Linked DNA regions of Flocculibacter collagenilyticus. The main gene of each other region encodes a partner of the protein of the gene in region 2 in a complex. Links are inferred from orthologs where the notes say so. Each region holds a gene or a part of one and is shown on either strand. Other genes may lie near its edges.

What was found.
Region 1: the proteins of dnaB (region 2) and dnaG are in contact, whole or in part, in a crystal structure (PDB 2R6A), measured with the Geobacillus stearothermophilus proteins. The link is inferred for Flocculibacter collagenilyticus from one-to-one orthologs. Residues at the interface, in WP_033016901.1 of Geobacillus stearothermophilus: Ser13, Glu15, Ala16, Gln18, Glu91, Leu92, Asp94, Ala95, Val96, Pro97, Thr98, Ala99, Ala100, Asn101, Tyr104, Tyr105, Ile108; in WP_049624496.1 of Geobacillus stearothermophilus: Lys456, Leu457, Leu458, Pro459, Ala460, Asn463, Ala464, Leu467, Leu535, Leu536, Ile537, Ala538, Gln544, Glu545, Asp548, Tyr549, His552.

Annotation. Positions count from the first base shown.
Region 1 is NZ_CP059888.1:2,998,264-3,001,564, forward strand. Bases 334-3,301 are described here. They hold dnaG (DNA primase), read left to right. Parts: upstream 334-918; coding sequence 919-2,685; downstream 2,686-3,301. Other genes in these bases: HUU81_RS13345 (GatB/YqeY domain-containing protein), read left to right, coding at 334-775; rpoD (RNA polymerase sigma factor RpoD), read left to right, coding at 2,949-3,301. Outside these bases: rpsU (30S ribosomal protein S21), read left to right, coding at 96-311; more of HUU81_RS13345, read left to right, coding at 332-333. UniProt on the Escherichia coli protein: RNA polymerase that catalyzes the synthesis of short RNA molecules used as primers for DNA polymerase during DNA replication.
Region 2 is NZ_CP059888.1:234,489-237,736, forward strand. Bases 23-2,937 are described here. They hold dnaB (replicative DNA helicase), read left to right. Parts: upstream 23-746; coding sequence 747-2,129; downstream 2,130-2,937. Other genes in these bases: HUU81_RS01080 (TonB-dependent receptor domain-containing protein), read right to left, coding at 23-172; alr (alanine racemase), read left to right, coding at 2,178-2,937. Also shown: more of HUU81_RS01080, read right to left, coding at 1-22; more of alr, read left to right, coding at 2,938-3,248. UniProt on the Escherichia coli protein: The main replicative DNA helicase, it participates in initiation and elongation during chromosome replication. Travels ahead of the DNA replisome, separating dsDNA into templates for DNA synthesis.

The DNA.
Region 1 (3,301 bases), 2.8 Mb from region 2 along the record:
CATTGGATATCTCTTCAGATTAAAATGCCGCACCAATTTTAGTCGAATCGGTTATATTATAACCAAGCTGAATAGATTCTGAGGTGAATTTTTAAATGCCAGTAATTAAAGTAAGAGAAAACGAGCCGTTTGATGTAGCTCTACGTCGTTTCAAGCGTTCTTGTGAAAAAGCAGGTATCCTTTCTGAAGTACGTCGTCGTGAATTCTACGAAAAACCAACTGCAGAAAAGAAACGCAAAAAAGCGGCTGCTGTTAAGCGTCACTTGAAAAAAGTGAGCCGTGAAAACGCTCGTCGCGTAAAACTTTACTAATTTGAGTCGGTAGTTTACCCATGGCGTTATTAGAACAGCTGAAAGATGCACAGAAAGATGCGATGCGCGCGAAAGACAAAAACCGTCTTGGCACTATTCGTATGGCACTTGCTGCTATTAAACAACGTGAGATTGATGAAAAAATCACGTTAGACGATAGCGAAATTACCGCAGTGCTGACTAAAATGGTTAAGCAACGTCGCGATGCTGCAAAGCAATACGAAGAAGCTGGCCGTCCTGAATTAGCTGCAACAGAAAACGCTGAAATACTTGTTTTAGAAGATTTTCTACCGCGTAAGTTAACTGATGAAGAAATTGCAACGTTAATTGACCAAGCAATTGAATCTACAGGCGCGGCGAATATGCAAGAAATGGGTAAAGTGATGGGCGTATTAAAACCACAACTTCAAGGCCGAGCCGATATGGGCGCGGTAAGTGGACTGATTAGATCTCGCCTATCTTAAAAACCGATATTGAATATTAATAAGCCGCGCTTAATGTTAAGTTAAGCGCGGCTTATTTGTTTTTATAGCATCAATGTCTAATTTAACCGAGTCAGCTCTTCATTGTTGAAAGAGTACTCAATATGAAGCGGTAAATATTTATAGTGTCTGGACGAATCCCACGCCAATTTATCGATGATGTCATCGCTAGAACCGATATAGTAGAAATTATCGATCAGCGAGTGCGTTTAAAAAAGGCTGGTAAAAATTACCAGGCTTGCTGCCCGTTTCATAATGAAAAATCCCCTTCTTTTACCGTAAGCCAAGAAAAGCAGTTCTATCACTGTTTTGGCTGTGGCGCACATGGTAACGCTATTAGTTTTTTAATGGACTATGAAAACCTAGAATTTGTAGATGCCATTGAAGAACTTGCAGACTTTCATCACTTAGAAGTGCCAAGAGAGCAAACAAAAGGTGGCACAAAACAACCTAACCGAGCACAGCAGCAGTCTGATTATGAACTTATGGAAGCTGCAACCCAGCTTTATCGTCAGCAACTAAAATCTCATGCGAATAAAGATAGTGTTATTGAATACTTGAAGGGCCGAAACTTAAGCGGTGAAACCGTTCGCGCATTTCATATCGGCTATGCTCCTCCAGAGTGGGACACCCTATATAAACAGTTTGGCACTAATCAATCACAGCGTGCTCAATTAAACGACTTAAAACTCACTAACCAAAGCGATAACGGACGACAATACGACTTTTTTCGCGATAGGATTATGTTTCCTATCCGAGATAAACGAGGACGTGTCATCGGCTTTGGTGGACGAGTCATGGGTGACGGCTCACCAAAATACCTTAACTCGCCTGAAACACGTATATTTCATAAAGGCCGAGAGTTATATGGCTTGTATGAAGCCAAGCAAGCCAGTGCTAAAATAGAACAAATACTTATTGTTGAAGGCTACATGGATGTTGTTGCTCTAGCACAACATAACATCAACTATGCGGTAGCATCACTGGGCACTTCAACAACACCTGAACATATACAAACACTATTTAGAACAACCACTAAGGTCATTTGCTGTTACGACGGCGACCGTGCTGGACGCGATGCCGCATGGCGCGCACTCGAAAACGCCCTTCCTTATTTAAAAGACGGTGTTGAGCTTAAATTTCTCTTTCTACCAGATGGCGAAGATCCAGATAGTTTAGTAAATAAAGAAGGTAAGGAAGCGTTCGAAAGCCGTTACGTGGATGCCCAAACGTTAACTGACTTCTTTTTTGAAAAGTTGCATCAGCAAGTTGATGCGACCAGTGATGCAGGTAAAGCTGCCTTTGTTGCCAAAGCTAAACCGCTACTAGATAAAATACCAAGTGACTTTTATCGTGAAAGTATTATGAATAAGCTAGCGATGACGGTTAATCGCACCGCAGAAGAGCTGTCACGATATTTTGAAAAGCCACAGCAAACTTTAAAACCTCAAGAATCATTTAAAGTTACACCGATGCGCCGAGCAGTGGGACTATTATTACAGTACCCAACACTTGCCAATGCTATTCCATTTAAGCCTGCACTAAGAAAAGTTGATATTCCTGGTTTTGCTTTACTAATAGACATACAAGAATCAATTTTGCAGCAACCGAACACAACCACTGCAAGTCTGATAGAAAAGTGGCGTGAAAAGCCCGAAGGTAACTATTTAAATCAATTGGCCATTTGGCAGCATAATATTGATGAAGAGATGATCGAAAATGAGTTTGTAGATACATTCCATCACTTAGAAAACATGTACTTACAGAAAACATATGATTCACTATTACTTAAACAGAAAACCCAAGGCCTGAGTAAAGAAGAATATCTTATTGTAAATAGTCTACTGGCAGCCTTGAAATCGAGTAAAAAAGACCCAACATTGACAGATTAGAATCTAGCCAGATTTAATATAGTCTGCTAGAATGCACGGTTCAGTGCGTCCAAATACCATATCATCAAATTTGACTTGGTATAGTTATTAACCCTACCTAGTGTAAAGGTAAGTGGTGAACGCTTAAGATTAGTCCTATACATCGGTGCATACACTAGATGACCACAATGATGCTTAATAGAGTGCTCATTGTGCATGACTAACTTAAAGCTTACAACCCATCTTGTGCATTAGGCGTTCAAAGAGTGGAAGAGAAAATCTCTATGGAGCAAAGTCCTCAGTCGCAATTAAAACTCCTCATTACCAAAGGTAAAGAACAAGGTTACCTCACTTTTGCTGATGTAAACGACCACCTTCCACAAGATATCGTTGACTCGGATCAAATTGAAGATATCATCAGCATGATTAATGACATGGGTATTCAGGTGTGCGAAACAGCACCGGATAACGATGCATTAATGATGGCTGAAACAACCACAGATGAAGATGCTGCTGAAGCAGCAGCTGCCGCACTAGCTTCAGTTGATAAAGAAATCGGCAGAACAACTGATCCTGTACGTATGTACATGCGCGAAATGGGTACAGTAGAACTACTGACTCGCGAAGGCGAAATCGA
Region 2 (3,248 bases):
TAGGCTGAGATAATTCTGCACGTGCAATACGAGAACCCGTTACTTCAACTCTTTCGATTTCTTGTCCTTCAGTTGATTCTTCAGCAGCTAATGCTGAAAACGCTGGCAACGTCATTGAGCCAGCAAGTAAAGCAAATTGAACTGCTTTACTTACTTTAGTCTTATAGATCATTTTTTTTCCTAATCCCGGAGTTAACTTTAACTAAATATATTTACTTAAAACTTATTATAATTTTGTCTTAATTTATCTTTGGGCAGTGAAATTAAGGAATGCCAATATATCACTGGTTTTGAAAATCTCAACAGTGAAAAGTGGGCTTTTAAATCTCATTTGTTTACATTTATTAAACAGTTTTTGGTTGTTTTTTATCTGTGATAGTACTTTTTTCCTTGTTTTATTGGGTGTTTGTGATTTTTAAATGTTAACAAAAAAGGTTTCTGAATAATTATATCTGTAAGAAAATGTGTACAAATATACATTTTATCGGTAATGACGCGGGTATTTGTATTTTGAACTTTTTAATATTTAGTGCTTATTTTTCATTTTTCAGTCATTTTGGTTGTTTATAGCGCAATAGGAAATGGCGACTAGACGCTTTTTCTTTTCTTCACTCTTTTATAGTGATTTAAATAGTTAGATAATGCTCAGCAATGCATTTTGGGTTAAGAAATTCATTGTGCTTGATAATTTAACGTACTGTGCTGTTATTTAAAGTACGGCGCATGTCCATTAGGTGTTTAAAAGCATGGCGAAAAAAGAAAGAGACATTGAGTCTTTAAAAGTTCCTCCAAATTCGTTGGAAGCTGAGCAGTCTGTCTTAGGCGGTCTTATGCTGAACAATGAAGCGTGGGATATTGTTGCGGGTACTGTGGTTGCGAAAGATTTTTATTCTTTAGCACACAAAACTGCTTTTTCTGCGATGGAACGCTTAATGGCAACGAATCAGCCATTAGATTTGATCACGGTTACGGAAGAGTTAGAGAAAAATAACGATCTAGAAAAGGCCGGTGGTTTTGGGTATTTAGGTGAAATAGCGAAAAATACACCTAGTGCTGCGAATGTAAGGGCCTATGCTGAGATTGTTCGTGATAAAGCGATTATTCGTGAACTGCTGGGGGCCGTAAATGATATTTCTAATACGTGTTTTCAACCTGAAGGCCGATCTGCAACTGAATTACTAGACTTTGCTGAAAGCAAGGTATTTAAAATTGCTGAGCAACGCTCTAAATCTGATGAAGGGCCTGAGTCAGTTTTAAAAATTCTTGAGAAAACCGTTGATAAAATAGAAGAACTAATGCGTTTACCGCAAGACGGTGTGACAGGGGTGTCTACAGGTTACACTGACTTAGACAAGATGACTGCAGGATTACAGTCATCTGATTTAGTTATTGTTGCCGCGCGTCCTTCAATGGGTAAAACAACGTTTGCGATGAACTTGTGTGAAAACGCAGCACTAACGCAAGACAAACCAGTGCTCATTTTCTCACTAGAAATGCCGTCAGAACAAATCATGATGCGTATGTTGGCGTCATTAGGTCGTATTGACCAAACAAAAGTACGTACCGGTGCCTTGGATGATGAAGATTGGGCAAGGTTGTCTTCAACCATGGGCCTTATGTCAGAAAAAGCGAAAATGTATATCGATGATTCGGCGGGCTTAACACCTACTGAAGTTCGCTCGCGTGCACGCAGAGTGGCACGAGATCATGGTGGTATCAGCATGATCATGGTCGACTACTTGCAGTTAATGAAAGTGCCTGAGTTTTCAGAAAATAGAACATTAGAAATTGCAGAAATTTCGCGTTCATTAAAAGCCTTAGCCAAAGAATTAGAATGCCCAGTCGTGGCGCTGTCGCAGCTAAACCGTTCATTGGAGCAACGAGCGGATAAGCGCCCGGTTAACTCGGATTTACGTGAATCAGGCTCAATCGAGCAAGACGCCGACTTAATTATGTTTATTTATCGTGACGAGGTATATCACGATACGACAGAAGAAAACCGCAACGTCGCTGAAATTATAATTGGTAAGCAACGTAATGGGCCTATTGGAAAATTGCCGCTGACTTTCCAAGGCAAGTTCTCGCGTTTTGATAATTACGCGGGTAACTCATTCGACTATGGTGAATAAGGTGACAGGTGAATAAGCGGTGATAGTAATATTAAGAGTGCCACAGGTTTGATTTCTGCAACGGCCGAAATTAGCGTTAGTGCACTGCAGCATAATTTAGCTCGTGTTAGAGCATTCGCGCCGCATTCGCAAGTACTGGCGGTACTTAAAGCGAATGCCTATGGCCACGGTATGAGCCGTACGGCAAAGCATTTAGATAATGCAGATGCCTTTGGCGTGGCGCGTATTGGTGAGGCGTTAAGATTACGCGAGCAGGGCATTACTAAGTCTGTGGTATTGATGGAAGGCTTTTTTGAGGCTGAAGAAGTTTACGACTTAGTTGAGTATGGCTTTGAAACCGTGGTGCAAAACCAACATCAATTAGATGCCATAGTATATAGTAAGCTAAGAAAACCGATAAAAGTCTGGCTAAAGATTGATACGGGTATGCATCGGTTAGGCATTGAACCCGAACAGTTTGAGCACTTTTATCGTACATTGGTAAACAGCCCTAACGTTCTTAAGCCTATTGTGGTGATGAGCCACTTCGCTTGTGCTGATGAACATGACAATCCGTTTAATCAGCAACAGATGCAGGTGTTTGATGGCTGTATGGCTGATACAACCCACAGTGCTGCACCACCATTGCTGTCGTTAGCAAATTCTGCTGCTGTTGTTAACTATCCAAGCTCACATCACAACTGGGTGAGGCCGGGAATTATGCTTTATGGCATTTCGCCTGTGGCAGAGCATATTGGACAAAAATATGGTTTGCAGCCAGCGATGGCGATGAAGTCCAAGCTGATTGCCGTGCGTAAAATAAAAAAAGATGAAGCGGTTGGCTATGGCTCTGCGTGGCGAAGCCATGATGAAACTTTTATTGGCGTGGTGGCAATAGGTTATGGAGATGGCTATCCGCGCCATGCCCCCAATGGCACACCAGTATTGGTTAACGGTCGACAAGTGCCTTTAGTGGGGCGAGTGTCGATGGATATGATCACGGTTGATTTAGGCAAGCAAAGCCACGACAAAATTGGTGATGAAGTTTTACTCTGGGGGGCGGAATTGCCAATAGAGGTTGTTGCGGAAAAAGCAGGAACGATTGCATATCAACTGATTTGTAACATCACCCGTAGGGTG